DNA from 4 places in the Yinghuangia aomiensis genome. Region 2 is predicted to be linked to each of the others. Evidence: riboswitches for the same ligand, from Rfam matches in the RefSeq annotation. Region 2 holds a riboswitch; each other region holds the start of a gene.
The links. Region 2 has a riboswitch for cyclic di-AMP ahead of ABEA93_RS35500 (NlpC/P60 family protein). Riboswitches for the same ligand answer to the same signal wherever they lie in the genome.
Positions count from the first base shown of each region.

Region 1 (7,156 bases), on a different contig from region 2:
CACCCTCGACCGCCTCGCCGAAAACGGCCTTCGCCTGACCAACTACCACACCATGCCGCTGTGCTCACCGGCCCGCGCCGCGCTGCTCACCGGCCTCAACCCGCACCGCGTCGGCTACTCCTTCGTCGCCAACGCCGATCCCGGCTTCCCCGGCTACGCCATGGAGATCGCCGAGGACATCCCCACCCTGCCGCAACTCCTCCACGACGCCGGCTATGCGACCTTCGCCGTCGGCAAGTGGCACCTGGTCCGCGACTCCGCGTCCAACGCCGCCGACGACCGGGCCAATTGGCCGCTGCAGAAGGGCTTCGACCGGTACTACGGCGTCCTCGAAGGCCTCACCAGCCTCTTCCACCCGCACCAGCTCGTCCGCGACAACAGCCCGCTCGACATCGACGAACTCCCCGACGACTACTACTACACCGACGACATCACCGACGAAGCCATCGGCATGATCACGTCGCTGCGCGCCCACGACGCCGACAAGCCGTTCTTCCTGTACGTCGCGCACAACGCCGTGCACGGGCCGCTCCAGGCGAAAGCCGACGACATCGCCCGGCACCGCGGCCGCTACGACGAGGGCTGGGACCGGCTCCGCGACACCCGCTTCGCCCGGCAGATCGCCGACGGCCTCTTCCCCGCCGACACCCGCCTGCCGCGCCGCAACTTCGAACGCGGCCACGAAGTCGGCGCCTGGGACGACGTCCCCGCCGACACCCGCGAGCTGTACGCCCGCTACATGGAGGTCTATGCGGCCATGGTCGACAACATCGACCAGAACCTCGGCCGCCTCACCGCCACCCTCGAAGAACTCGGCGAACTCGACAACACCATCATCGTGTTCACCTCGGACAACGGCGGAACCGGCGAAGGCGGCGCGGAAGGGACCCGCGCCTACTTCAAACGCTTCGTCCACCACCCCGGACTGCCCGAGGAGTGGAACGGCGACGTCGACCGCGAACTCGACCTCGTCGGCGGCCCCCGCAGCCTCGTCCACTACCCGCGCGGCTGGGGGATGGCCTCCAACACCCCCTTCCGCCTCTACAAGGGGCAGACATACGCGGGCGGCGTGCGCGTGCCGTTCGTCGTCTCCTGGCCCGCCGGCCTGCCGCGCGACGCCGCCGACGACGGGATCCGGCCGCAGTACCAGTACGTCACCGACGTCCTGCCCACGCTTCTCGGACTGGCCGGCCTGGAACACCCGGCCGAGCGGCGCGGCGTACCGACCCAGGAGCCGGACGGAGTGCCGTTCACGTCCGTGCTCGCCGATCCCGCCGCGGAGTCGACGCACCTCGAGCAGTACAGCGAGATGACCGGCAACCGCAGTTACTACCGGCACCCCTACAAGCTGGTCACCCAGCACCAGTTCGGCGCGGAGTACGACGACGGCGAATGGGCGCTGTACGACATCGTCCGCGACCCCACCGAGATCGACGACCTCGCCGCGGACCGTCCCGATGCGGTCAAGGAGCTGTCGGCGGCCTGGGAGGCCGCCGCCTGGCGCAACGGCGTGTTCCCGCTTGCCGACGCGAGCGGGGCGCTGGTGCTCCGGCACCCGGACGAAGAGCTGCTGCGCCGTCCGGTGCGCATCCTCGCGGGTACCCCCGAACTGGAGCGGTACCGCTCGGCGAAGCTCGTCTCCTTCCGCGACTTCGAGGCGGCGATCGCGATCGCCCGGCACGGTGCGGACGATGCCGGCGTGCTGCTGTCGCACGGCGACCAGGGCGGCGGCTACAGCGTGTACGTCGAGGACGGGCGCCTGTGGTTCGCGTACAACGAGTACGGCGTCCTCCACGAGATCGACGCGGGACCCCTCGCCGCGGGACCGCACCTGGTCACGCTGCGCGCCCGCACCCGCCCCAGGTTCCGCTGGGACTTCACGGTGGCCGTCGACGGCACGGACGTGGCCTGGCTGGAGGGCGTGCACCTACTGATCGGCATGGCGCCGCTGCAGGGCATCAGCGTCGGCGTGGACCGCAAGTCGCCCGTGTCGTGGCCGGTGTACGAGCGGCACGGCTCGTTCCGGTACACGGGCACGCTGCGGGCGGTCACCTACACGCCCGGACCGAGTGCGGCCTACGACCCCGAGACGGTGATCCGCACGCTGCGCGAGGCGGCCGCGACGTACGAGTAGGACCTGGATCGATCCGCGGTGCCCGTGGGCTGCCGCGGATCGATCGCTTTTCACCGCCAACCCTGAGTGGGGCGCCGGGATTTCGTCCCGGCGCCCCACTCGTTTGTCCGACTCGTTGCCCGGCTCAGTTGTCGGCAGGCCGCGGCTTGACCGCCACACTTGCCCGGCCGTCGACGCCCACCGGAACGTCGCCGTCCACGGTCGTGCGGTGCAGCACGCGGCGTGCCCCGCCGAAGTCGGACACGGCACGGTGCTGCGTCGCCCGGTTGTCCCAGATGGCCACGTCGCCCTCGCGCCACGACCAGCGCACCGTGTTCTCCAACCGGGTCACGTGGCCCTGCAGCAGGTCCACGAGCAGCCGCGAGTCCTCGCGGGAGTAGCCGACCAGCCGCTGGACGAACCCGCCCAGCAGCAGCGTGCGTTCGCCGGTGACCGGGTGCACGCGCACCACCGGGTGCTCGGTCTCGTACACGGTGGAGGCGAAGACCTCCAGGTACCGCTTGAACGCCTCCGGGTCCTTGTCCGGCGAAAGGCCGGCGTAGTCGTAGGCGTTGGTGTGGATCGCCCGGAGTCCGTTCGCCAACTCCTGCAGCGCCGGACTGAGTTCGTCGTAAGCTGTGGCGGTGTTGGCCCAGACGGTGTCGCCGCCGTGCGACGGGATGTCGATGGCGCGCAGGATCGACGCCAGCGGGTAGGCGGGTACGAAGGTGACATCCGTGTGCCACTGGTCGGCGGCGCCGCCGTACTCGCTGGTGATGGGCAGGACGTACTGCCCTTCGGTGTTGACGGTCGGGTGGCCGATCGGGGTCCCGAGCAGGCGCGTGAAGGCGAGCTGGATCTCGTCGGTCAGGTGGTCCTGGCCGCGGAAGAAGACGACCTTGTGGGCGTGCAGGGCGTCGCGCACGGCCTGGACGGCGCTGGGGTCGAGGTCCCCGGAGAGGCGTACGCCCTCGACGACGGCGCCGATGCGCCCGGCAACCTTGGTGACGGTGATCTGGTCGAGCGTGGATGCGGTCATGACTGATCGGCCCTTTCACAGGCGGACGTCGGGAAACCCGACGAAGACACGGATGGCGGAATCCCCAGCCCGCAAGGGCCCGGCAGGGGATGGCGGCACGCGCGACCGCCGCGCCACGGGCGCGGTGACAACCGAACGGGACGAGCGGGCAACGGAGAAGAACCGGCCCGCACATGGCGGCGCGCGTCGTTCAGCGACAGTGCGCGCCGGGGGGCACCGGCATGTGGGAAATGCGGTGGCGACTGATCACGTGTCGATTCTGTGCGGCGCCGAAGGCAGGCGTCAATTGTGAACAGCAGGGCAAACAGCAGTATTTGATGGAGAAACGGGCAATGCCGCTGGAAACGCGAAACGTGGGCGTCACAAGTGGGTTGAGCGGGTGTGTCGGGGTGAACGGCCGCGGCGGAGCGCGCACTTGCGCAAGCCGGGCAGACCATTTGGTTGTACCTGATCGTGATCATTAAGGTTTGGTCTCGGGCGACCGCCGAGTCGTCCGCCTTGACCGGGGCGGACAGCGGGCGCCTCCGCCGAATCCGGCGAGGTCTCCCCGGGCCGAGCCGGAGCCGGGGAACCACCGTTCCTCGGGGTGAATCGGCGCGGTCCGCCGCGCTGTAGGGCCTCCTTCCGGCCCGAACCCGTCAGCTCACCCGGTAGGCGGCCGAGGAAGAAGGAGGCCGCCCGAGTGCCGTCCCACCGACGGCTCAAGAAACCGAGCAAAGCGCGAATAGGTGTTGTCACCGCCGCGGCCGCAACCGCGGTCGCCCTGTCCTCCGGCGTGAGCCACGCCGACCCGGCTCCTTCCAAGGACCAGGTCAAGGCGCAGATCAACGACCTCCAGCACGAGGCGGAGATCGCCACTGAGGAGCTGAACGGTTTCCAGGAGGAGACCGAGCAACTGCAGAGCCAGGTCGGCGAGATCCAGGACCGCATCGCCCAGGAGCAGTCCGACCTCATCGCGTTGCAGGACGGCATGGGCGCCCTGGTGAGCGCGCAGTACAAGAACGCGGGCATCGACCCGACGCTCGCGCTGCTGCTCTCCGAGAACCCGGACGACTACCTGCGCAAGGCTGCCCAGCTCGACCAGATCACCGCGCACCAGGCGGAGGTGATCCGGCAGATCCAGGCCAAGAAGCGCTCGCTCGACCAAGAGCGCAGCGAAGCGTCCCGGAAGCTCGGCCGGCTGGAGGACACCCGCAAGAACCTCGAGTCGAAGAAGACCGAGGTCGACGCGAAACTCCAGAAGGCGCAGCAGCTCCTCAACACGCTGAGCGCGGCCGAGCGCGCCGCGCTCCTCGCCCAGGAGGGCCACGGCGAGGACACCCGCGCGTCGCGCGACGACACCCGCACCCCGAACACGCCGGGCTCGACCGCGGGCGACAAGACGGACAGGGCGGACAGGGCGGAGAAGGAAGCCCCGCCGGCGAACGTCCCGGCGAGCGGCCGTGCCGCCGCCGCGATCGCCGCGGCGAAGGCGAAGCTCGGCAAGCCGTATGTGCGCGGCGCCACCGGCCCGGACTCCTTCGACTGCTCGGGCCTGACCGGCTTCGTCTGGCGCCAGGCCGGCGTCTCGCTGCCCCGCACCTCGCAGGCCCAGGCGGGCATCGGCCCGAACATCCCGAAGAGCCAGGTGCAGCCGGGCGACCTGATCATCTACTACGAGGGTTACTCGCACGTCGCGATCTACATCGGCAACGGGCAGATCATCCACGCGCCGAAGCCGGGCACCAACGTGCGCACCGCGCCGTGGGACTCGATGCCGATCACCAAGATCGTCCGCCCGTCCTGACCTCGGCGCCGCGGCCGACCGGGACTGGAGTGTCCGGGTCGGCCGCGGCGTCATTCCTTGGTGGGCCCGGTCCGCCGGTGACCGCGTGTCACGTCGGGCGTTCCGGATAAAACGGGCATGATGGCCGCCGTGAGTGTCTGGGAGCCGGCCCTGGTGCTGCTCGGCGTGGCCGTCGCCGGGGTCGCCGCGGTCTACGGGATGAACACGCTGTTGAGCGCGCAGCGGTCGCCACTGGCATCCCCGGCGTTCTCCGGCGGCGTACCGCCGCGCGAGCACGCCCTGTCCCGCTTCCATGTGCGCTGGTACGCGGTGACCATGATCTTCCTGGCCTTCGACATGGAGATGCTCTTCATGTACCCGTGGGTCAGGACGGTCCGCGAGGTGGGGACGCCGGCGGTCGTCGAGATGTTCCTCTTCCTGGGCATCCTCTTCGCGGCGGTCGTCTACGCGTGGCGGGAAGGCGCCCTGCGGTGGGCCTGAGCACGCGGCTTCGCGCGGCGTCGGCGCGCCGTCCGGCCGTCCTGCCGGTGACGCTGCCCGGCGCGACCCGCCAGCGCCTCGCACTGGAGGCGGAACTCGGCGCGCACGGACCGGGGTTCGCCGACAGGCCGGCGGCGGCATCGGCCCTGGTGGTCTGCGGAGTGCCGGGTGCGGGGCACCACGACGTCCTCGCCGCGGTGTGGGCGGCGGTGCCCGGGCCCAAGGCGTACGCGGTGGTCCCGCATGCGACGAGGGTCGGCGACGCGTTGGCGGACGTCCGCCGGGACTTGGCGGCGGGCGGGGACGGCCCGGGGCCCGTCGACGTCGCGAAGCACGGCCACACCGAGCACGAACACGGCCACGCGGAACATGGCCACGCGGAACACGGTCAGGAAGACGGCCACGCGGAACACGGCCATGCCGAGCACGGTCAGGAACACGGCCCAGAACACAGCCGAGAACACGGCCACGGCCACGGCCACCATCACGGTGGTCTCGTCGCCGGGCTCCCGATGGCCGATCGCGCCGACGACCGCGACGGGCTGCGGCTGGACCGCCTGCACCTGACGCTCGGTCCGGCGCTGCCGGACTGGCCCACGGGACTGCTGGTCGACGTCGCGCTGCAGGGCGATGTGATCCAGGAAGCCGCCGTGCGCTGGTGGGCCTCCGAGCCGCCGGCCGACCTGCCGTTCTGGACCGAGCCGTGGCTGCAGGCCGCGCACGGCCTGCCCGTCCCGGAGGGCGCGGCCGCGCGCCGGTCCTGCGCGGCGCACCTGGACAGCCTTGCCCGGCTGCTCTCGGTCGCGGGCCGGCCGCAACCGGCGGCCCGCGCCCGGCGCTTGCGCGACGCGCTGCTCGGCGGCGCCGCGGCGGTGACGGTCGCTGCCGAGTTACCCCGGCTCGTGCGTTCCGTCCGCCGTTCGGCGGCGTTGCGCCATCTCACCGCCGGGATCGGCGAACTTCCCTCCCCCCAAGCCGAATCGGCCGGGCTCATGGGACCCGCCGCAGCCGGCGACGTGCACCGTCGGGTGCTGGCGTGGTTGGACGCGATCGAGGCCGCCGCGGCGCGTCTCGACGACCGGAACCCGCTGCCCCCCGACGCGGCGGACGGGCCGCGCGGCCGCCTCGACGGACGCCCGCCGTCGCAGGCCCTGTTGGACGTCCTCCCCGGCCTGCTGGCCGGCGCCGAGTTCGCGTGCGCCCGGCTGATCGTCGCGAGTCTCGATCCGGACGTGGACGAGGTGCTCGGCATGGCGGCGGCCCATGGCTGACACGGCACCGCTCGGGGCGGTCCTCGCCGTGCCGTTCGCCCTGGCCGTGCTCGCGACCGCGGCCGCGGGCTTCGACGCCGTGCTGTCCGCGCGGGCCGAACGCGGCAGCGGGGGACGGGCGTTGCGCGAGGCCGCGGCGCCCATGCGGGAAAGCGTGCGGCTGCTCGGGCAGCAGCGGCGCCGGACGAACGCCGCGGATCCGCTCCTGGGCCGCCTCGGTATCGCCCTGGTGCCGGTCGCCGCGGTGCTGGCGGCGGCGGTGCTGCCGTGGGGGTGGGGTGCGGCGACGGACCCGGCGGTAGGCGTGGTCTGGTTCAACGCCATGGAGGCGCTCGCCTGGGCGGCGGTGTGGCTCGCCGGGTGGGGTCCGAACTCGGCGCTGTCGCTGATCGGCGGATACCGCTTCCTGGCCCAGGGGCTGGCGTACGAGCTGCCGCACATGTTCGCCCTGACCACCGCGGCGCTCG
Region 1 is NZ_BAABHS010000017.1:62,377-69,532, reverse strand. It holds gene ABEA93_RS23530 (arylsulfatase) at 1-2,134, shown strand, start outside; gene ABEA93_RS23525 (TauD/TfdA dioxygenase family protein) at 2,259-3,152, opposite strand; cyclic di-AMP (ydaO/yuaA leader) riboswitch at 3,668-3,824, shown strand; gene ABEA93_RS23520 (C40 family peptidase) at 3,835-4,938, shown strand; gene ABEA93_RS23515 (NADH-quinone oxidoreductase subunit A) at 5,056-5,418, shown strand; gene ABEA93_RS23510 (hypothetical protein) at 5,409-6,689, shown strand; gene ABEA93_RS23505 (NADH-quinone oxidoreductase subunit H) at 6,682-7,156, shown strand, end outside.
Region 1: another riboswitch for cyclic di-AMP. It lies ahead of ABEA93_RS23520 (C40 family peptidase); the one in region 2 lies ahead of ABEA93_RS35500 (NlpC/P60 family protein).

Region 2 (7,156 bases):
GCCCTCTTCACGTGTCGGGGGATCGTGCCGTTCGGCTGTCGGTGGACAGGAAACCTTTCTTTCTTGACCGAGTCAAGTGATCCGCGGAGGGGGCTGTGCGGGGCCGTTTCCGGCTCCATTCGGGTGGTTCACACGTGCGTAACGAGGTGGTCACTGGGGAAGGTCCCGGACTGCGCCGATTCGCACCTCTGTAATGCCGTCTGTAGCGCACGGTCGTATGAGGGAGGAGCTGTCGTGGAGTTCGACGTCGTCGTGGAGATTCCGGCAGGCAGTCGGAACAAGTACGAGATGGACCCGCACACCGGCCGCATCAGGCTCGACCGCATGCTGTTCACCTCCACCGCCTATCCGACCGACTACGGCTTCATCGCCGATTCGCTCGGCGGCGACGGCGACCCGCTCGACGCCCTCGTGATGCTGGACGAACCGACCTTCCCGGGCTGCCGGGTGCGGTGCAGGGCGCTCGGCATGTACGTCATGCGGGACGAGAAGGGGCCGGACGAGAAGATCCTGTGCGTGCCCGCGGGCGACCCCAGGCATGTGGGGAAGCGCGGCATCGCGGACGTGCCCGCGTACCAACTCAACGAAATCGCGCACTTCTTCGAGGTCTACAAGGACTTGGAACCCGGCAAGTCCGTCGACGGCTCGCACTGGGCCGCGCGGGACGACGCCGAGAAGGAGGTCACCGCGGCCCTGGAGCGCGCCGAGCACGCGGAGTGGCTGCTGCCCTACGAGGGGCGCGGCCGGACCGTGCGCGGCGCGTAGGGTCGGAGGAGAGGAACCGGGAAAGCATCCGGTTCGCCGGAGTCCGAGGAGCACGTCATGCCGGTCACTCGTCTCAACCATGCGGTGCTGTACGTCCGCGACGTGGACCGCAGTGTCGCGTTCTACTCCGAGCTGCTCGGATTCCGCACCGTGATGGCGTTCCCGGGCGCGGCGTTCCTCCAGGCGCCCGGGAGCACCAACGACCACGATCTGGGGCTGTTCCAGATCGGCGACCAGGCCCGGCCGTCCGGCGCGGGCCAGGGCACCGTCGGCATGTACCACCTGGCGTGGGAGGTCGACACGCTGGACGAGCTGGAGCGGCTCGCCCGCGTCCTCGCGGATGCGGGCGCGCTGGTGGGCGCGAGCAACCACGGCACCACCAAGTCGCTGTACGCGCAGGACCCGGACGGCCTGGAGATGGAGATCTGCTGGCTGCTGCCGCTCGACCTGATCACCGAGGACGTGCTGACCGCGGCCCGCGCGGCGCCGGTGCGGCCGCTGGACCTGCGCGCCGAGAAGGAGCGCTACGGCGGGCAGACCCGGGGCGGCATCGGGGTGTCGGTGCCGGCCGCGGCCGGGGAGTGAGGCCGCGGCCGACGGGCCGGGTACCGCTCAGGAGCCCTGGCGCGGGTCGGGCTTGAGGACGGCGAACACCGCGCCCGCGGGGTCCGCGAACCAGGCGATGCGGCCCACGTCCGGCACGTCGGCGGCGGGCATCAGCACCATGCCGCCGGAGGCCTGGACGCGGGCCGCGGTGGCGTCCGGGTCCGCGACGTGGAAGTAGGGCACCCAGCGGGGGCCCTGCTGGTCGTCCGGCGCGATGCCGCCGAACGACGCGTCCTCGATGTCGCCCTGCGAGGTCGACACGACCGTGTACGTCATGCCCGGGGCGTCCATCTTCTGCGAGCGCCAGCCGAAGAGGTCGCGGTAGAAACCGAACGCGGCGTCGGGGTCGGGCGTGTGCAGCTCCACCCAGAGCAGCTCGCCGACCTGGCTCGCGGTGTCGAACCCGGCGTGGCTGCCCGCCTGCCAGAGGGCGAACCCGGCGCCTTGCGGGTCGGAGACCTGCGACATGCGGCCGGCGTCCATCACGTCGAACGGCTCGGCGCGTACCGAACCGCCGTGCGACTGCACGTCCTTGGTGACGGCGTCGACGTCGGGTGCGGCGAAGTAGGCGGTCCATGCGGACATCGCGCCCTCGTCCAGACCGCCGATCGCGCCGATGGACCGGTCGTGGTTCTTGAGGAAGCCGTAGCCGCCGGCCTCCGGACCGAAGTCCTCGAACGTCCAGCCGAAGACCTCCCCGTAGAACGAGGCGGCGGCGCGGATGTTCGGACTCCCCAGGTCGATCCAGCAGGGCGAGCCCTTGACGAATGCGGTGCCGAGCATGGCGGTACTCCTTCGCAGCGGCGGGCCGATCCGGGCCTGCGGAGTGCGGGCACGGAGTGAGGCCCTGAACGCGCACAGTTTCGCACCGCGAACCGACAAGGCGGCTGATCGCGGGCAAAGTGTCGCTTATTGTCCACGAACTTTCGTTCGAATGCGGGGGAGTTTGAGGATGGTATCGAACTGGCGTCCGAAGATGACGGGCTGCGCGAGCGGGACGCGTCAAGCGTCTGGGGCTGTGCGTGCTGTCGTTGCGGTGGCGGCAAATGGTTGGTGCGGGCTGGCGTCGCGGGCGGTGTCGGCGGGGCAGTGACCGGGGCGGGTTTCACTCGTTTGCCGGGCATACGCCGTCCGCCGTGGGGGTCGACCTGCCTATGCCCATCCGCAAACCGCCGCCCGTCCTGGCCCTCCGGCCGACCGCCGATCTGCGGGACGCCGAAGCCGTCCTGATAGCCCGGTATCCGCAATTGGTGCGCCTGGCCTACGTCATCCTGCCGCCCGCGCTCGGCCGCCACGGGCGGGTGGTCGCCGCGCACCGGCTTGTCCAGCGGGCGTTGCCGGGCGGGGGGTTGGCGGCGTGGTGGGCTCGTGTGCGGGACGGGCGGGGAGTGCCGGGAAGCCTGCCGGAGCGGGGGCCGGGGCAGCCTGATCGGCGCGACGGGGCGGGGGACTTCCGGCGGGTGAGCGCCGCGCGGGGGGGAGCAGGCGGCGCGGCGGCCACCGCGGACCCCGCCGACGGGTTCGCGTTCGGATGGGTCCGTGCGCGGGTGGTGGCCGCGGCGCTGGCCGAGTCGCGGCGGTCGGAGTGGTGGCCGCGGCCGTTCCCCGGCCGGGGGCCGCGCCGCCCCGGGCTGCCCGGGGTGTGGGGGCTGCGGCTCACTCCGGGACTGGCGGACGAAGACGAACTGCCGTTGCTCAACGCCCTGTCCGACACGGACCCTGCGACCCGCGCGGCGTTCGCGCTGTGCTGCCTCGACGGGCTGGACGCCGACGGCGCCGCGGACGTGCTCGACGACGCGGGCGCGGACGACACCGCGGCGGCACTGGCCGCGGCGGAGCGGATCGCGGCGGATTTCGACGTCGATGCCGAAGTTCTGCTCGCCTCACCGGAGTTCGACCCCTGCCAAGTGCGTGCCTATCCGACCGACTTGCTGCGGCGCAGGCGCCGGGTCCGGGTGACCGCCCTCGCCGCCGCGGCCGCGTGCGTCGCGGCCCTGACGGTGGGTCTGGTCGACGGGGGAGGCGGCAGCGGCGGCGAGGACACCGTCGCGCCCGCGGCTGTCCGGGGATCGGCGGTCGACTACCTGGTCCCCGAGCGGCTGATCCGGGCCGCGCCCGAGGCCTGGGCCGACACCTCCCGGGTCGACTTCACCGCATGGTCCGCCCGCGGCACCCGGATCGCCGATCGCCCGCTGCTCGCCCGCGCCCTCGACGCCTGGCGCGCGGCGGCGGCCCCGGGGACCCGGAACGGACCGCTTCCCGCGCTGGCGCCCGGCACCACCGCGGCGCTGCCTCCCGCCGACCCGCGGCTGCTGTACGCGGGCGACGTGGACAGCGGTGACGGCATCGAGGCCGTCGTGATGCTGTTCGACGGCCAACGCGTCGTGCGCTACGCCGAAACCGCGGACCGCGTCGCGTCCCTGCAGTTCGCCCTCGTGGACGACGCCGACGTCACCACCGCCGCGGCTCTCGTGCTCACCCGGTCGGCCGACCGGGTCCGCTACCTGCTCGCGCCGTGGGTCGCCTCCGCGGGACTCCGCGACCTGCTGCGCCCGGACGGCGAACCCCGGCCGCTGCGGGTCGCCGCGGACGGCGCGACCGAACCCGTCCCCGTGCCGACCACGGGCACGCAAGGCCTGCCCGAGGCGCAGACCGCGTGCCGGTCCTGGCCGGTGCTGCAGCTCCGCTCGTCGGACCGCATCGCCGAACGGCACGCGTTCCTGGTCGGCGACCTGGGCGATCTGAGCCCGGTGCACCTGACGTACAACCCGCTGCCGGGCCCCGACAACCCGGCCCGCGCGCCCCGCGAGGCGCTGAGCCCGGCCGCGCTGACGAGCTGGGCGGCGAACGCGTGCGGGCTGGGGGAGATGCGCGGACGGGGGATCCGCGCGGTCGACGTCTGGGACTTCGCCGAGCAGACCCTCCCCGAGTCGGCGGGCCGCGCGACGTGGGAGTGCGTCCGCGCCGACACGTGGCGGGGCCCCGGCTCCACCGCCGTGGTCTTCCGCGGCCCGGGCAAGGCCGCGCCGGAGCCGCTGAGCCGCGCCGACGACACGGCCCTGTGCAGCCGCTTCGGCCAGCGCATCGTGGCCGGGCGGCGGTGGCAGGCCCCGTCCGGCCAGCGCTATTTCCTGGCCGCGGCAAGCCGCGGGATCACGCACATCGACGCGACAGGCGCACTCAAGGCCTCCGCGGACGGCACGGTGCTCGCCACGCCCTTGCCCGCAGGCGGCGCACCCGGGGCGGTGGACCTGACCGCCAAGGCGCCGGACGGCGAGGCGGTCCGAGGGAGTGCCGGGTAGCGGCGCCGTCTCGCCCGCGTGCGGTTCCCCGACCCCGCCGCCCGTGAGAACCGCCGAAGCCCCGCGCGGGACGACGGCTCGCCCGCTGAGTAAGTGCGAGCCGTCGGACCCCGCGCGGGGCGGTCGGTGGAAGAACCCTCAGATCATGCGGGGCGGGTCGCCCCGGCGATCGGCATGGAGTCGACCGAGGCGATCTTGACCACGGTGCGCGAGTTCGGCGCGTGGATGATCTGGCCGTTGCCGATGTAGATGCCGACGTGGCTGATGCCCGAGTAGTAGAACACCAGGTCGCCCGGCTGCAGGTCCGACGTCGAGACCTTGCGGCCCGCCGCGAACTGGTCGTTGGTGACGCGCGGCAGCGAGACGCCCGCGGCCTTGTACGCGGCCTGGACGAGACCCGAGCAGTCGTACGCGTCCGGGCCCTCGGCGCCGTACACGTACGGCTTGCCGAGCTGCGCCTTGGCGAACGCGATGGCGGTCGCGGCCTTGCTCGACGTCGACGAAGACGACGAGGACGAGGACGAGGACGAGGTGTCCTCGGTCAGCGTCGACGCCTTCGCGGAGCTGCTCTGCGGCTTGGCCGACAGCGTCTTGGTCTGCGCGGTCGCGTCCGACTTCGCGGTGCTCTTCTGGGTGGTGGTCTTCGGCGCGGCCGGAGCCGGGTCCTCGGTCAGCGGGGCGGCCGGGGCCTTGGTCGGCGCGGCGGCGGAGCCGGCGAGCTTGAGGACCTGGCCGATGTCGATCCAGTCCGCGCCCTTGGCGAGCTGGTCGCGGTTCAGCTCGTAGAGGGCCGGCCAGCCACCGTCGATGCGGTGCGCGAAGGCGATCTGGGACAGCGTGTCGCCGCCGACCACGGTGTACGTGGCGGTGGTGTCGGCCGTCGGGGCGGCGGCCGGCGCGGGGGCGGCCGCGGTGTCCTCGACGGACGGCTGCGCCATCGCGGGGACGCTGCGGGGAAGCTCGGGGGCGGCGTGCGCGGCACCGGCGTTGACGACGGGAAGGGCGGCACCGAGGCCGGCGATTCCCGCGGCGGCCAGGACCCGCCGGAGGCTGTGGGCAGACAGCATGAAGTCGTTCCTCTCCTGCCGCCTGCGAGGTGAGCTGTCGGATTCGGGCCGGAGCGGCCCGGCCGTGCGCGTCCTCCGGACCAGGTCCGGAAACGGGCACGGCTTCACCCCAAGCCGCACCCGGCGAGCCGGGTACGGCGCATCACGTTGGTTCCCCCGCTCCCGTCCGGACGTGCTGGGCACCGAGCACCGCGGCCGGGGACGGGATTCGGCGTACCGGCCGGGTGGATTCCGCCTGGGCGGCGAAACCGGTCCCGGACGCTAGCCAGGTCGGACCGGCCGCCACAACTCGGCAAGGCGCCCCGGAGGCGGGATAAAGATCGCGTCAAAACGTCTTGTCGTCAGGTCGACATATCGAAGACCGGGGTGTGACATGCGGATACTGCGGAGCGTGAGCGTGGTGGTCCGGTCACGCAAAATGATCGGAATTCGCCGGAACAGCCCGAGGGGGCGAATCCGTACACGTCCGTTATTGTCCGAATTTGCCTACCCGGGTCGGTCGGCAGGCGCGAAAGAGACCGGCGCCACAGCCGCCCGCCCCGCGGTGTCGTCCCATTTCCGCAGGCCGTCACCCGTGCGTGTCAGGATGTCCGTGTGGTGCCGCAACCCGGATTCCAGACGCCCTTCGTCGGCCGCGGCGCGGAGACCGCCGCCCTCGACGACGTCCTCGCGCGCGCCCGCGCGGGCGACCCCCGCGCACTCCTGCTCGCCGGCGACGCCGGCGTCGGCAAGTCCCGCCTCCTGGCCGAAGCCGCCGCCCGCGCGGCCGCCGACGGCATGACCGTGCTGACCGGGCAGTGCGTCGACCTCGGCGAGGTCGGCCTGCCGTACCTCCCGTTCACCGAGATCCTCCGCACGGTCGCCGCCGACCCGGCCTCCGCCGCGATCCTCGACGAGCACCCCGCGGTGCTGCGCCTGCACGGCGCGGGCGGCTCCGCCTACGACGGCCGCACCGAACCCGGCGTCCGGCTCCGCCTCCTCGACGACATGGCCGCCCTGCTCGCCGACCTCGCCGAGCAGGCCCCGCTGCTCCTCGTCCTCGAGGACCTGCACTGGGCCGACCAGTCCACCCGCGACCTGCTGCGCTTCCTCCTCAGCCGCCTCGCCCCGCAGCGCGCCGGCGAGACCGCGCCGCACCAGCGCATCGCCCTGCTCGTCTCGCTCCGGTCCGACGACCTGCACCGGCGGCATCCGCTGCGCCCGCTGCTCGCCGAACTCGTCCGCCTCCCGGTCGTCGCCCGACTCGACGTGGGGCCGCTCGCCGACGCCGAGGTCGCCGAACTCGTGCGCGGACTCGGCAGCGACCCGCTGCCGGAGGACACCGTCGCGCGGATCGTCGAACGCGCCGAAGGCAACGCCTTCTACGCCGAAGAACTCCGCGCCGCCACCGCCGACGACGCCGGTGTCCCGGCCGGG
Region 2 is NZ_BAABHS010000039.1:60,652-67,807, forward strand. It holds gene ABEA93_RS35480 (inorganic diphosphatase) at 235-765, shown strand; gene ABEA93_RS35485 (VOC family protein) at 823-1,350, shown strand; gene ABEA93_RS35490 (VOC family protein) at 1,378-2,154, opposite strand; gene ABEA93_RS35495 (hypothetical protein) at 2,508-4,673, shown strand; gene ABEA93_RS35500 (NlpC/P60 family protein) at 4,817-5,740, opposite strand; cyclic di-AMP (ydaO/yuaA leader) riboswitch at 5,746-5,932, opposite strand; gene ABEA93_RS35505 (helix-turn-helix transcriptional regulator) at 6,338-7,156, shown strand, end outside.

Region 3 (7,156 bases), on a different contig from region 2:
GCCCCGTCGTCTCCAGGTCCACCACCACGAACACCTGGCGTTCGAGGGGCGCGTCGGGATCCCACCCGGCGGACGTTTTTCGCGCCGGGCGCGCCGGAACGGTAACGTCCCGCGCGGGCCCGCCGGACCACGGCGGCGCCGCATCACGCGACCCGGGCAGCGACACGGACTGCGGCACGAAGGGGTCGGGCACCTGGCTGCTCATGCCTCGGACGGTACGGATCCGCCCTGACACGGGCGCAGGCACCCCTCCCGGACGGCGCGCCGGTCCGGCCGCGCGGGATGATGGTGTGCGAGACCCCGATTGGGATCAGACCCGATTCAGATCTGAGAGGAACGTGCATGTCGGTCCCGGCCCCCACCGAGGCGACCCGGTGGCGCTGCTCGCTGTGCGGCAACCTGACGAGGTTCGACGTGACCCGGACGACCCGGGCGGTGGAATTCGTCCACCTCGACCTCGCGGGTGAGCCCCGGGTCGACGAGCGCGAGGTGCTCGAGGACACGATCGAGTCGGTGCGCTGCCGGTGGTGCAACGCCACCGACTCCGTGCAGCTGGTCCCGCGGCCGGGAACCGACGAGAAGAGCTGATCCCGACCGGACCGGTGCCGGGCGCTCCGGCTTGTGCATCGGTTCGGCATCGGCACGGGGAGGCGTGTCCGCCCGCGATGGCGGGCACGCCATGATCAGGAGCACGTTCGAGCCGACCCGGGGCGGGGAGACCGGGCGGAGACGCAACCGGAGGACCAGTGGGCGAGTCGGACACACGCGCGGACTACACAGCCCGCCCCTCCGCCGAGCCCTGGCCCGCTGCCGATGTCACCCCGCCGGGCCACGGTGGGGGCATGCACTCCGCACCCAACGGCGCAGCCCGGCCGCCGCATGCCGCCGCGCCGTCGGCCGAGGCTCCGGGGCACGCGAGCGGAGGCCGCGCGGCTGCCGAGGCAGCCGCCGGCGGCCACGACCGCGGTCCCCGGCACGGGCGTTCCGGTGTGCAAGGTGCGGAGCCCACCCCGATTCCCGATGCGGCTCGCGCCGCCGACGCGGCCGAGAGCGGTGGCCCGGCGCCCCGGTCCGCTGCCACGGCTTCCGGCGGTCCGGGCCCCGACGGCTCTCGCGGGTCGCGTTCCGAGGCGGAAGCCCCCCACGGCCCCCTTCCCGACGGTGTCCGGCAGCGGGTCATCGCGTTGGCCGCGGACGGACTCGGGGCCATGCCGCCCGACGAGATCCCCGTCCCGCTGCGGCAGTTCGCGCGGTTCACCCCCAGCCGGCGCGCCAAGCTGGCCGCCACGCCGCTGGCGGGCGTGCTCGAGAACGACCCCGTCTTCCGGCAGCGGATAGCGGAACGCCTGCGCCGCGCGCTGCCCGACCTCGCCGCCGCGCTGGAATCCGGGCGGCCCCCGGCCGCCGCCGACCCGCTCGACGTCGCCGCCGCCGCGTACCTGCTGCGGCCGCCCGGCTGGGTCACCCTGCTCGACACCGCCGGCCAAGCCGCCGAGAAGGCCGCACACGACCGGGCCGGCGCCGAACAGGCCGCCGTCGTCGCGCGTCTGGAATCCGAACTGGCCGCCCTGCGCGCCTCCACGAAGTCCGAGCACGACAAGGTCCGCGCCGAACTCGACGAGGCCCGCAAGGAGACCGAGCAGCTGCGCCGCCAAGTCCGGGGCCTGCAAGGCGCCGCGAAGCACGCCGAGAAAGAGGCCAAGCACGCCAAGTCCGAACTGGACGCGGTGCGCGCCGAAGCCCAGGCCTCGGTGGCCGCCGCGGACAAGGAGGCCCGGCGGCTGCGCGGCCGGGTGTCCGAGGCCGAGTCGGCGCTGGAAGCCAGCCGCCGCGCCGCGCGTGAAGGCCGCAGCATGGAGGACACCCGGGTCCGCCTGCTCCTCGACACCGTGCTCGAAGCCGCCCAGGGGCTGCGGCGCGAACTCGCGCTGCCGCCGGTCGGCATCCGGCCCGCGGACACCGTCGACGCGGTCGAGCCCGAGGCATCCGGCACGAAAGACATTGCCCAGCGCGCTTTGGAAGGCGACGACCCGGCACTTCTTGATCAACTTCTTGCATTGCCGCAGGCACATTTGGTCATCGACGGCTACAACGTGACCAAGACCGGTTATCCCTCGCTCGCATTGTCCGAGCAGCGGGTGCGGCTGCTCGGCGGACTCGCGGTGATCGCCGCGCAGACCGGCTGCGAGATCACCTGCGTTTTCGACGGCGCACAGCTCGACGCGCCGGTGCTGCTCGCCCCGCCGCGCGGCGTCCGGGTGCGGTTCAGCAAGGCCGGCGAGACGGCGGACGAATTGATCCGCCGCCTGGTCCGCGCCGAGCCGCCGGGCCGCCCGGTGGTCGTGGTGTCGTCCGACCGCGAGGTCGCGGACGGCGTGCGCCGGGCGGGCGCGCGGCCGGTGCCCTCGACGATGCTGCTGCGCCGGCTCGCCCGCGGCTGACCCCGCCCCCGCGGGCGCCCCTTCGCCCGCGGATTGCCGCCCGAACGTGGTCGACCTGTGACGTTGTGTCGGTCACCCTCCCTACCGTGGGTGCGGAAGGTGCTTTTCGGAACGCAACGGGAGGGGTGGCCGACCATGCGGATCTGCTGCCGTACGTGCCGTGCCCGCGGACCGGCGTGCGGAGAATGCGTTATATCGACATTTCTTCGCACGCCCGAGGAAAAGTCGGACTTTTCGCACGTTTCTTCGGAATCCGGCGGCGGCTGCCCGCGCCCGCCGCGCGGAAATACATCCGGTTTCGACCGGTGTGTCGACCTTGACGAAGAATCCCTCGACGCCCTCGCGGTGCTCGCCGACGCGGGCCTGAGCCCTCCGCTCCGGTACCGGGACCGCCGCCCGAAACGACGCTCCGGCAGTCGAGAAAACCGCACGTCCGACGGTGTTTCGGGGGCTCGCGGAGAGTCCGGGACCGGGGTTTCCGGGCCTTCCGGAACACGCCCGAATGCGTCCGGAAAATATGAACAGATGGTCGCCCTGTGATCACCATCCGTGGATCTCGCCGAGTTAATCCCGGGAGATCCGGTAAAACTTTGCGGATTGATTTGAATACGGGCTTGCGCAGTCACTAATGTCTCGGGCTGGGTGACCGCCGAGTCGTCCGCCTTGACCGGGGCGGGCAGCGGACACCCCCGCCGAATCCGGCGAGGTCTCTTCCGGACCGACCCGGAGCCGGGGAACCACCGTTCCCTGGGGTGAATCGGCGCGGTCCGCCGCGCTGTAGGGCCCGCTTCCGGCCCGAACCCGTCAGCTCACCCGGTAGGCGGCGACGGAAGAAGGAGTCCGCCCCTCGTGGCGTCCCACCGACGGCCCAAGAAACCTGGCAAAGCGCGCGTCGGCGTCATCACCGCCGCCGCCGCGACCGCGGTAGCCCTGTCCCCGGGAATGAGCCACGCCGACCCGGCACCGTCCAAGGACCAGGTCAAGGCGCAGATCAACGACCTTCAGCACCAGGCGGAGATCGCCACCGAGGAGCTGAACGGTTTCCAGGAGAAGACCGAGCAACTGCAGGGCCAGGTCGGGCAGATCCAGGAGCGCATCGCCCAGGAGCAGTCGGACCTCATCTCGCTGCAGGACAGCATGGGCGCGGTCGCCAGCGCGCAGTACAAGAACGCGGGCATCGACCCGACGATCGCGCTGCTGCTGTCCGAGAAGCCCGACGACTACCTGCGCAAGGCGTCGCAGCTCGACCAGATCACCGCGCACCAGGCCGACTCGATCCAGGCGATCCAGGCCAAGAAGCGCTCGCTCGACCAGGAGCGCAGCGAGGCGTCGCAGAAGCTCGGCGAGCTGGAGCAGACCCGCAAGAACCTCACGACCAAGAAGTCCGAGGTCGAGGAGAAGCTGCAGAAGGCGCAGCAGCTCCTCAACACGCTGAGCGAGGCCGAGCGCGCCGCGATGCTCGCGGACGACGGCCACGGCGACGACGCCCGCGCGTCGCGCGACGACTCCCGCTCACCGAGCACGCCGACGGCCAAGGCGACGCAGAAGGAGACGCCGCCGGTCGACATCCCGGCGGTCAGCGGCCGGGCCGGCGCGGCGATCGCCGCAGCCCGGGCGCAGCTCGGCAAGCCGTACGTGTACGGCGCCACCGGCCCCAGTTCCTTCGACTGCTCGGGCCTCACCGGCTGGGCCTGGCGCCAGGCCGGCGTCTCGCTGCCGCGCACCTCGCAGGGCCAGGCCGGGATCGGCCCGAACATCCCGAAGAGCCAGGTGCAGCCGGGCGACCTGATCATCTACTACAGCGGCTACTCGCACGTCGCGATCTACATCGGCAACGGGCAGATCATCCACGCGCCGAAGCCGGGCACCAACGTGCGCGTCGCGCCGTGGGACTCGATGCAGATCACCAAGATCGTCCGCCCCTCCTGACCCGTGCGGCCGACCGGTTCGCCGGTCGGCCGTTCCCTCGTCCGCCGGACTCGGCAGGTGCGGCCCCCGTTGGTCTCGTACGATCGGTCCGTGGACGACCGGAGCCTGTGGCTGCGACGAATCCCGCGGTGGCTCCTGGTACTCGTGGCGGTGACCGCCGCGATCCTGATAGGCGTCACCCTGGGACTCGTCGGCATGGGCCCGGGCCGCGGAACGGCTCACCCGCCCGCCGCGCCGGCCGCGCCGAGCGTGTCGGCCCAGGCCGAAGCCCGCGGTGCGGGGCACCCGGCCGGGCAGGAGGAACGGGCCGACGCCCGCCGGAACGACGTCGGGCATCTGCTCGACCGCCGGGCCGCCGCGATACGCGCGCACGACCGCGCCGCGTTCCTGGCCACGGTCGATCCGCGCGCCACACCGTTCCGGGACCGCCAGGCGGCCCTCTTCGACAATCTGGCACAGGTGCCGCTGGCGTCGTGGGATTACCAGGTCGTGGCGCCCGACGTGTTCACACTGACCCCGGCGCGGCAGGCGGAGCTGGGCGGCGACCAGACGTACGCCGCACAGGTCGATCTGACGTACCGCATCGCGGACCTGGACGGCACGCCGATGCGCAGCCCGCAGTACCAGACCTTCGTCAAGCGCGACAACGCCTGGTACGTCGCGGCCGACACCGACGGCGCCACGGCCGACCTCACCTCGGGCGTCAACCTGTGGGACCTGGGCCCGGTGACGGTGCTCAAGAGCAGCGCGGGGGTCGTGCTCGGCATCGGCAACAAGAACGACCTCAAGGCCTACCAGCACGACATCGAGACCGCGGTGCCCGACGTGACCAAGGTCTGGGGCAGCTCCTGGGCGAGCAACTCCGTCGTCGTGGTGCCCGCGGACGAGGCGCAGATGGCGCGCCTGCTGGGGGCCGAGCCGCAGAAGTACGCGCGTATTGCCGCGGTGACCACCGGCGAGCGCGGCGCGGCGGCGGGTGCGGCGCCCGCGGACCGGGTCATCGTCAATCCGGAGGCGTTCCGCGAGCTGGGCGCGGTGGAGCGGCGCGTCGTCATGACGCACGAGATCACCCACGTGGCCAGCCGGGCGTACACCCGGAACTGGACGCCGACGTGGCTGTCCGAGGGCTTCGCCGACTACATCGGCTACCTGGACTCCGGTCAGCCGGTCCGGAACGCCGCGCCGGAGCTGCGGCGCGACGTGCGGGACGGCAAGATCCCGACCGGGCTGCCGACCGACGAGCAGTTCGAGACCACGCAGGACGAGTTGCCGCAGGCTTACGAGATGGGCTGGCTGGCGTGCCGCATGATCGCCGAGCGGTGGGGCCAGGACAAACTGGTCGCGTTCTACCGCGCGGTCGGCGAGCCCGCGCCGGACGGCGCGAAAGTCGACCAGGACAGCCGCCTGTCCGGCGCGATGGTGTCGGTGCTGGGCATGGGCCCGGACGAGTTCACCAAGACGTGGGTGCAGTACGTGCGGATGCAGCTGAAGTGACGTGCCGAGCGACCGGTGCCGACACCGGTGCGGCGACCTGCTCGGCGACCTGCTCGGCGACCTGCGGAGTGACCCTGACGTGAGGATGCCCGGGGGAGGGAAGCGATGAGCGGGCAGCGGATCCTGGTGGTCTGCCTTGCCGTCACCGCGGCGGTGCTGCTGGTGGCGCTCGTCGTCACCACGCCGTGGCGGCCGCTGCCGAGCGTGCCGGGCGGCGCGGTGCATCCCGACGCGGCGCGGGACTTCTCCGCGGCGGAGATCGCCCGCGGACAGGCGTTGGCACGCGAGGCGCGGCCGCCCGCGTACCTGTCGATGGCCGCGTCGCTGGTGGTCACGCTGCTGCTCGGGCTGACCCCGCTCGGCGCCCGGATCGTCACGGGCGTGGCCCGCCCCTTCGGCGGCGGATGGGTGTGGCAGGTCGTGGTCGGCGGGCTCGTGCTGCTGCTGATCGGCCGGGCGGTGGCGCTGCCGTTCGACCTGCGCCTGGAATCCGTGCGCCGCCGCCACGGGCTGTCGGTGCAGGCGTGGGGCGGGTGGTGGCTCGACGCCGCGAAGGGCTTCGCGATGTCGGCCGGCGTCGTACTGGCCGTGCTGGTGGCGCTGTTCGCGCTGCTGCGGCACTGGCCGCGCGCCGCGTGGCCGATCGCTGCCGGGGCGGGTGCGCTGCTCGTGGTGGCGATGTCGTTCCTGTACCCGCTGCTCGTCGAGCCCGCGTTCAACCGCTTCCACTCCATGCCCGACGGCGAACTGCGCACCTCGCTCCTGCAACTGGCGGAGAAGGACGGCGTGCCGGTGCAGGACGTCCTGGTCGCCGACGCCTCCCGCCGCACGACCGCGCTGAACGCCTACGTCTCCGGCTTCGGTTCGACCCGGCGCATCGTGGTCTACGACACGACGCTGCGGTCCGCCACGCCGCGCGAGATCGAACTCGTCGCCGCACACGAACTCGGGCACGCCAAACGCCACGACGTCCTGTACGGCACCCTCATCGGCGCCGCGGGCGCCGCCGCGGGCCTGTGCCTGACCGGGCTGCTCATGGGCTGGCGTCCGCTGCTGCGCCGGGCCGGCGCGGACGCGGCCGCCGACCCGCGGGCGCTCGCGCTGCTGCTGGCCGTGGTGGCGGTGGTCGCGACGCTGTCCGGGCCGGTGCAGATGCTGGTCAGCCGCCGCATGGAAGCCCGCGCCGACGTGCACGCGCTCGACCTGACCCGTGACCCCGACGGCTTCATCGCGATGCAGAAGCGGCTCGCGCTGGCGAACCGTTCCAACCTCACACCGAATCCGGTTCTGCA
Region 3 is NZ_BAABHS010000004.1:334,926-342,081, reverse strand. It holds gene ABEA93_RS07815 (exonuclease domain-containing protein) at 1-205, opposite strand, end outside; gene ABEA93_RS07810 (hypothetical protein) at 343-588, shown strand; gene ABEA93_RS07805 (NYN domain-containing protein) at 990-2,441, shown strand; cyclic di-AMP (ydaO/yuaA leader) riboswitch at 3,122-3,279, shown strand; gene ABEA93_RS07800 (C40 family peptidase) at 3,291-4,370, shown strand; gene ABEA93_RS07795 (gluzincin family metallopeptidase) at 4,461-5,864, shown strand; partial or broken gene ABEA93_RS07790 (M48 family metallopeptidase) at 5,970-7,154, shown strand; gene ABEA93_RS42095 (glycosyltransferase 87 family protein) at 7,135-7,156, opposite strand, start outside.
Region 3: another riboswitch for cyclic di-AMP. It lies ahead of ABEA93_RS07800 (C40 family peptidase); the one in region 2 lies ahead of ABEA93_RS35500 (NlpC/P60 family protein).

Region 4 (7,156 bases), on a different contig from region 2:
AACCCCACCGACTTTCCGGAATCCCGGATTCCGCAGGCCGTTCGGCCCTGACTATCGGTCCGCCGAACGGGAACCGTCGTCAGCGACGCACAGCCATGTCGTGCGGCGTCGGCGCCGCGCGGTCTCCGAGGGGGAAAGCCATGACCGACCTCGTCCCGGCCACCGGCCCGCAGCCCGGCGGACTCGACACCGTCGACGCCTGGTGGCGCGCGGCGAACTACCTGGCCGTGGGCCAGATCTACCTGATGGACAACCCGCTGCTGACCGAGCCGCTCCGGCCCGAGCACGTCAAACCGCGGCTGCTCGGCCATTGGGGCACCTCGCCCGGCCTCAACCTCGTGTACGCGCACCTCAACCGGGTGATCCGCGAGCGCGGCACCACGATCATGCACGTCACCGGGCCCGGCCACGGCGGACCCGCGGCGCTGGCCGGCGCGTGGCTCGACGGCACCTACACCGAGCGCTATCCGGACGTGCCGCAGGACACCGCGGGCATGCGGCGGCTGTTCCGGCAGTTCTCGTTCCCCGGCGGCGTGCCCAGCCACATCGCGCCGGTCGTGCCCGGCTCCATCCACGAGGGCGGCGAGCTGGGCTACAGCCTTTCGCACGCGTTCGGCGCCGCGTTCGACAACCCGGACCTCGTGGTCGCCTGCGTGGTCGGCGACGGCGAGGCCGAGACCGGGCCGCTGGCGACGTCGTGGCACGGCACCAAGTTCCTCAGCCCCGTCGGCGACGGCGCGGTGCTGCCCATCCTGCACCTCAACGGCTGGAAGATCGCCAACCCGAGCGTGCTCGCCCGCCTACCCCGGGAGGAACTCGACGCCCTCCTGACCGGCTGCGGATGGCGGCCGCACTATGTCGAAGGCGACGAGCCGGACGCCGTGCACGTCGCGATGGCCACCGCCCTCGACACCGTCCTCGACGACATCGCCGCGATCCAGGCCGGCGCCCGCTCCGGCAAAACCGTCGGACGCCCGCGCTGGCCGATGATCGTGCTGCGCACCCCGAAAGGCTGGACGGGCCCCCGCGAAGTCGACGGCCTCCCGGTCGAAGGAACCTGGCGGTCCCACCAGGTCCCGCTCCCCGCGGTCCGCGAAAACCCGGACCACCTCGCCCAGTTGGACTCCTGGCTGCGCTCCTACCGCCCGGACGAACTGTTCACCGCCGACGGGCAGCCGGCCGCCGCCGTCCTGGCGAACGTCCCCCGCGGCGACGCCCGGCTCGGCGCCGTCCCGCACGCCAACGGCGGCACCCTGCTGCGCGCCCTGCCGCTGCCCGACATCCGCGACTACGCCGTCAAGGTCCCCGAGCCCGGCGGCACGATGTCCGAACCGACGAGGGCGCTCGGCGCCTGGCTGCGCGACGTCACCGCGGCGAGCGCCGCCCGCCGCGACTTCCGGGTGTTCGGGCCCGACGAGACCGAGTCGAACCGCCTCGGCGCGGTGTACGAAGCCACCGCGAAGGCCTGGCAAGGCCCCTTCCTGGACGTCGACACCCACCTCGCGGCCGGCGGCCGGGTCATGGAGATCCTGTCCGAACACACCTGCCAGGGCTGGCTGGAGGGCTACCTCCTCACCGGCCGCCACGGCGTGTTCTCGACCTACGAGGCGTTCACCCACATCGTCTCGTCGATGTTCAACCAGCACGCCAAATGGCTCCACGAATCCGCCAAGCTGGGCTGGCGGCCGCCGATCGCGTCCCTCAACTACCTGCTGACTTCGCACGTCTGGCGCCAGGACAACAACGGCTTCTCGCACCAGGACCCCGGCTTCGTCGACCACGTCGTCAACAAACGCCCCGAAGTCGTGCGCGTCTACCTGCCGCCGGACGCCAACACCCTCCTCGCCGTCAGCGACCACGTGCTGCGCAGCCGCGGCCTGGTCAACGTCGTCGTCTCCGGCAAGCAGCCGTCACCCGACTGGCTCGACCCGGACGCCGCCGTCCTGCACTGCGCCCGCGGTGCCGGGATCTGGGAGTTCGCCTCCAACGACGCGGGCACGCCGGACGTCGTCCTCGCGTGCGCGGGCGACGTGCCGACCCTGGAGACCCTGGCCGCGGCCGACCTGCTGCGCCGCCACCTGCCGGAACTGCGGGTGCGCGTGGTCAACGTCGTCGACCTGATGCGGCTGCTGCCGCACGAGGAACACCCGCACGGCATGCCGGACGCCGACTACGACGCGCTGTTCGGCACCGACGTGCCGGTGATCTTCGCCTACCACGGCTACCCGTGGCTGATCCACCGCCTCGCCTACCGGCGCGCCAACCACGACCAGCTCCACGTGCGCGGCTACAAGGAGTTCGGCAGTACGACGACGCCGTTCGACATGGTCGTCCTCAACGACATGGACCGCTACCAGCGCGTCGTCGACGTCATCGACCGGGTGCCGTCCCTCGGCCGCAACGCCGCCGCGCTGCGCCAGCAGATGCTGGACATGCGGGCCCGGCACCACGCCTGGATCCGCGTGCACGGCGAAGACCTGCCGGAGGTACGCGACTGGACGTGGCCGACGGGTCATTGAGGCCCCGGTCGGCAACCGCGCGCAAACGCGCGAACGCCGGAAGGCCCGGCTGGAGTTCCAGCCGGGCCTTCCGGTTGTCCTGCTCACGCGGCATCAGGTGGCTGCCCCGGCCCCACCCGGGAACGGTCGCCCGCCGCGCTGTCGTCCGATCAGACGTTCACGCCGTGGGCGCGGAGGTAGGTGATCGGGTTGATGTCGGAGCCGTAGTTGGGGCCGGTGCGGACCTCGAAGTGGAGGTGCGGGCCGGTGGAGTTGCCGGTGGAGCCGGAGAGGCCGATCTGCTGGCCGGTGGAGACCTTCTGGCCGACCGAGACGGAGATCGAGGAGAGGTGGCCGTACTGGGTGTACTTGCCGTCGGCGTGCTTGATGACGACCTCGTTGCCGTAGGCGCCGCCCCAGCCGGCGGACACGATGGTGCCGGAGGTGACGGCCTTGACCGAGGTGCCGGAGGCGGCGGTGAAGTCCTCACCGGTGTGGCCGTGCGACCACAGCGAGCCCGAGTTGCCGTAGGAGCCGTGCGGGGCGCCCGGGACCGGGCGGACGTAGCCGGTCGACGACGCGGTCGAGGAGGAGCTGCTGCTGTCCGAGGACTTCGCGGTGCTGCTGCTCTGCGACTTGACGGTCGAGCTGCTCGAACCCTTGTCCTCGGTCAGCTTCGACGCCGACGAGGAGGAGGACGAGGAGGACGAGGTGGTGGACGTCGAGGCCGTGGCCTTGGTGTCCTCGGTGAGCTTCGCCGCGGCGGTCTTGCCCGACACGCTCAGCTTCTGACCGATCTTGATCAGGTTCGGGTTGCCGCCGATGACGCTGCGGTTGTCCTGGTAGAGCTTCTGCCAGCCGCCGGAGACGTGCTGGGAGGCGGCGATCTTCGACAGCGTGTCACCGGAGACCACGGAGTACGTGGCGGCGGTGGTCGTCGCGGCCGGCGCGGACGCCTGCGGACGGGCCTCGGAACGCGACGCGCGGTCCTCGCTCAGCTGCGAGCTGCCCGAGTTGGAGGCCGAGTTGGCGGCAGCCTTCGGGGCGGCCTGCTGGGTGGTCTTGGCAGCCGACGCCGAGGAGCCGGTGTCGAGCGACGGGGTGCCGCTGTTCTTGGTCAGGCCCGCCTTGACGGAGCAGACCGGCCAGGCGCCGGGGCCCTGGCTGGCGAGCACCTTCTCGGCGATCGCGATCTGCTGGTCCTTGGTGGCCAGGTCGGCGCGCGGCGCGAACTGCGTGCCGCCGAACTCCTGCCACGTGGAGTTGGTGAACTGGAGGCCACCGTAGAAACCGTTGCCGGTGTTGATCGACCAGTTGTTGGTCGACTCGCACGCCGCGACCTTGTCCCACGTGCTCACCGGTGCGGCGGAGGCGCTGGTGGCGCCGATCATCGGCGCGGCGATCGCGGCGCCGGTGACACCGGCGGCGGCGATGGCGAAACGGGACTTGGACGTAAGGCGCTTGCGGGTCGCAGACAGCATGAAGTAGTTCCTCTCCCACGCCTGCGAGGTGAGCTGTCGGATTCGGGCTGGAGTTGCCCGGCCAGCCTTCGATGGCCCTGTTCAGGGCGTTCGAGGCATGGCTTCACCCCAAGCCGTCCCGGGCGCGCCGCAGCGCACCGCCGGTCCGGCGGATTTCACCTGGTTCCCCCGCTTCTGCCGTCATCGCTTACTCAGCGGTCCCAGCCCGGCCGGCGGCAGAATTCGGCGTTCCGGCGAGTGGGGTCGGCGTTGCACCGACGAGGACGAAGCTAAACGACGCTTCGCTGAATACCCAAATGCCTTGTCGTCGAAGGCAATCCGAGAAATTTCGGGAATACGGAATATCTCACGGAGGGCGACACGGGCCCTCCGCAGCGTGCGGAAATTCTCACGCACGGCGACGGGCCCTGTATCGGCTGTTCGGGAGCGCGACACAGGGCACGTGGACGGTCACACAGGATCAAAGGGTAAAGAGGTAGCAAAGAGCCCAAATCGGATGTTTTCCCACGGTTCATCCGGGCATGACAGGCCCTGCACATGCTGCTCGGCGAAGCGCCGAGCGGGGGTCAAGCACGTGCCACCGACTGGGGGAAGGCGAACACCTGGTCCGGGTCGTAGTGCCGCGCCACCTGCTTCAGCCGCGGCAGATTCCGGCCGTAGTAGGCGGTGCCCCAGTCCGGGAGACTCGCGTCGATGTAGTTGACGTACGCGCCTGTCGCGCCCAGCGCGGCCAGCCCGTCCCGGATCGCGTCCACCGCCTCGGTCGCCTCTTCCTGGCCGCCAGGGGTGGTGCCGACGTAGACCTGAGCGGTGGCGAGCGCGGAGCGGTGCGGGAAAGCGGTGGCGTCGGGGGCGAGCTGCGCGACGGCGCCGCCCATCGAGTCCAGCAGCAGGTCGATCCCGGTCCGCCCGTCCATCAGCTGCACCATCCGCTGCGGGTCCAGGGCGCGGGGGAGCACCCGGGAGACCGCGACGAAGGCGGCCCGGGTCAGTACGCCGCCCTCGGACTGCAGATGGCACTGCTCGATGGTGTCGTTCGCGCAGCCCGCCATGTACTTCATCGCGTCGAGATAGGTCTTGGCCTGCACCGAGCGCGACGTCGGCGGCGTGCCGGCGGCGGCCACCAGCCGGTCCAGCAGCGGGTCCAGTTCGCTCTGCGGCCCGACGTAGCAGCCGCCCACCCGGCAGGTCGGGGGCGTGCCGCCGGAGACCACGCAGTTCGACCACAGCTCCGGCCGGGCGTCCGCGATCCACTCCTGCCACGCGCCGACCACCGACGGCGTCGAGCCGGGCGGGAAGTGCAGCGAGAAGACGGTGAGCGGGGGAGCGGGCTCGGTCCGGAAGGTGAACTGCGTCACCACCCCGAAGTTGCCGCCGCCTCCGCCGCGGAGCGCCCAGTACAGGTCGGGCTCGGAGCACTCCGATGCGGTGAGCACGCAGGAATCGGCGGTGACCACCTCGGCCGCGACCAGGCGGTCGCAGGTCAGGCCGTACTTGCGGGCCAGCACGCCCACGCCGCCGCCCAGGGTGAGGCCGCCGACGCCCACCGTCGGACAGGACCCGGCGGGCAGCAGGCGCCCGGCCTCCGCGAGCGCGGCGTAGACCTCGATCAGCCGTGCGCCCGCGCCGACCTGCGCGGTGCCGTCGTCGAGCACGCGGACCTGCGCCATCGGCCGCAGGTCCATGACCAGGCCGTCGTTCGGCACGCTGTACCCGAGATAGCTGTGGCCGCCGCTGCGGGCCGCGATCGGGACGCCGTGGCCGCGGGCCGCGTCGAGGCAGATCTGCACGTCCTCGGCGGAGGTGCACTGCGCGACAGCGGCCGGGTACTGGGTGTCGTACAGCTCGTTGAAGCCGAGCCGCGCCACGGCATAGCCCTGGTCCTCCGGCAGCAGCAGACGCCCGTCCAGCCGCGCCTTCAGCGCGGACCAGTCCGGCGGTTCGACCGGAGCGCCGGGGACGCGACGGCCGGGGATGCTCCGCACCGACGGCGTGCCGGTGGCCGCCGCACCGGCCGCGCCGGTGACGACCATCGCGCCGCCGAGCCCGAGGGCGGTCAGGAAACCGCGTCGATCGATCGTCATGCGCTCACAGCTCCCGGCGATCCGCGCCCACCACGTGCCAACCACGAGGTTTCGTCATTCTGGCCGCCGCGACCCCGGAAAACCGGGCACGGCGCGCGGAATTGCACCCTTTGGCGGAAGGCCTGATCACTGTTGTGCGGAGCCGTCCGAACTTTGTGCCGTGCCCGCAGCCCGCTGCTGGTGGGCCGGCGACGCGACGACGGTTGCGCCGCCTCCCGGTCGTCCAGGAGCAGCGGCGGCAAGTCCTGCCCCGGACCGAGCCGGTGGCCGCCGTCCACCCCTGCCCGGTTCAGCGCGCCGGGTCCCGGGCCGCGTCCAGCATGGTCTCGATCAGGTCGGCCGCGTGCCGGGTGCCGCCCTCGGTTCGGGCGGCGGCCTGCAACTGTCGTGACCTTTCGGCTCGTTCCCGGTCGGTCATGAGAGCGTGCAGGGCCGCGCGGAGGGCTTCGGGGGTGGCGTCGGGGGTGTCCAGGCGGTGGGCGATGCCGAGTTCGACCAGCCGGTCGGCGTTCATGAACTGCTCGGCGCCCTGCGGGACGGCGATCATCGGGACACCGGCGAGGAGCCCTTCGCCGCAGCCGCCCATGCCCGCGTGGGTGACGAACGCGTCGGCCTGGGCGAGGACGGCTCGCTGCGGGATCCAGGAGTGTACGTCGACATTGGCCGGGATGCCGCCGAGTTCGGCGACGTCGGTGTGCTTGCCGATCTGGAGGACGATATGCCAGCCGGGCAGGTCGCCGAAGGCGGCGAGGCACTGGCGGTAGAAGGCCGGGCGGTGCGTGTAGGCCGAGCCGAGCGAGATCAGCAGGATCTTGGCCGTGCCCGCCGGGCGGTCCCAGGCATCCGTGTCCGCGCGGGTGTCGAAGCAGGGGCCGACGAAGGTCACCCGGCCGGGGTCGACACGGTCGGCGTGCGGCTGCATCGCCCGCGGGATCAGGGCGAGGGCCCGCGGGGGCCGGCCGGAGAAGGCGTCCACGTCCGTGGTGGTCGCGCCGCACGTCGCAAGCCAGCGCGCGAACCGGTCCCGGTAGGCGTCGGCGCCCGGCAACGTGCGTAGCTGGGCGCCGACTTCCTCCTCGTAGCCGTCCCAGCC
Region 4 is NZ_BAABHS010000017.1:114,169-121,324, reverse strand. It holds gene ABEA93_RS23755 (phosphoketolase family protein) at 141-2,519, shown strand; gene ABEA93_RS23750 (transglycosylase family protein) at 2,669-3,979, opposite strand; cyclic di-AMP (ydaO/yuaA leader) riboswitch at 3,983-4,186, opposite strand; gene ABEA93_RS23745 (FAD-binding oxidoreductase) at 4,546-6,063, opposite strand; gene ABEA93_RS23740 (macrolide family glycosyltransferase) at 6,353-7,156, opposite strand, start outside.
Region 4: another riboswitch for cyclic di-AMP. It lies ahead of ABEA93_RS23750 (transglycosylase family protein); the one in region 2 lies ahead of ABEA93_RS35500 (NlpC/P60 family protein).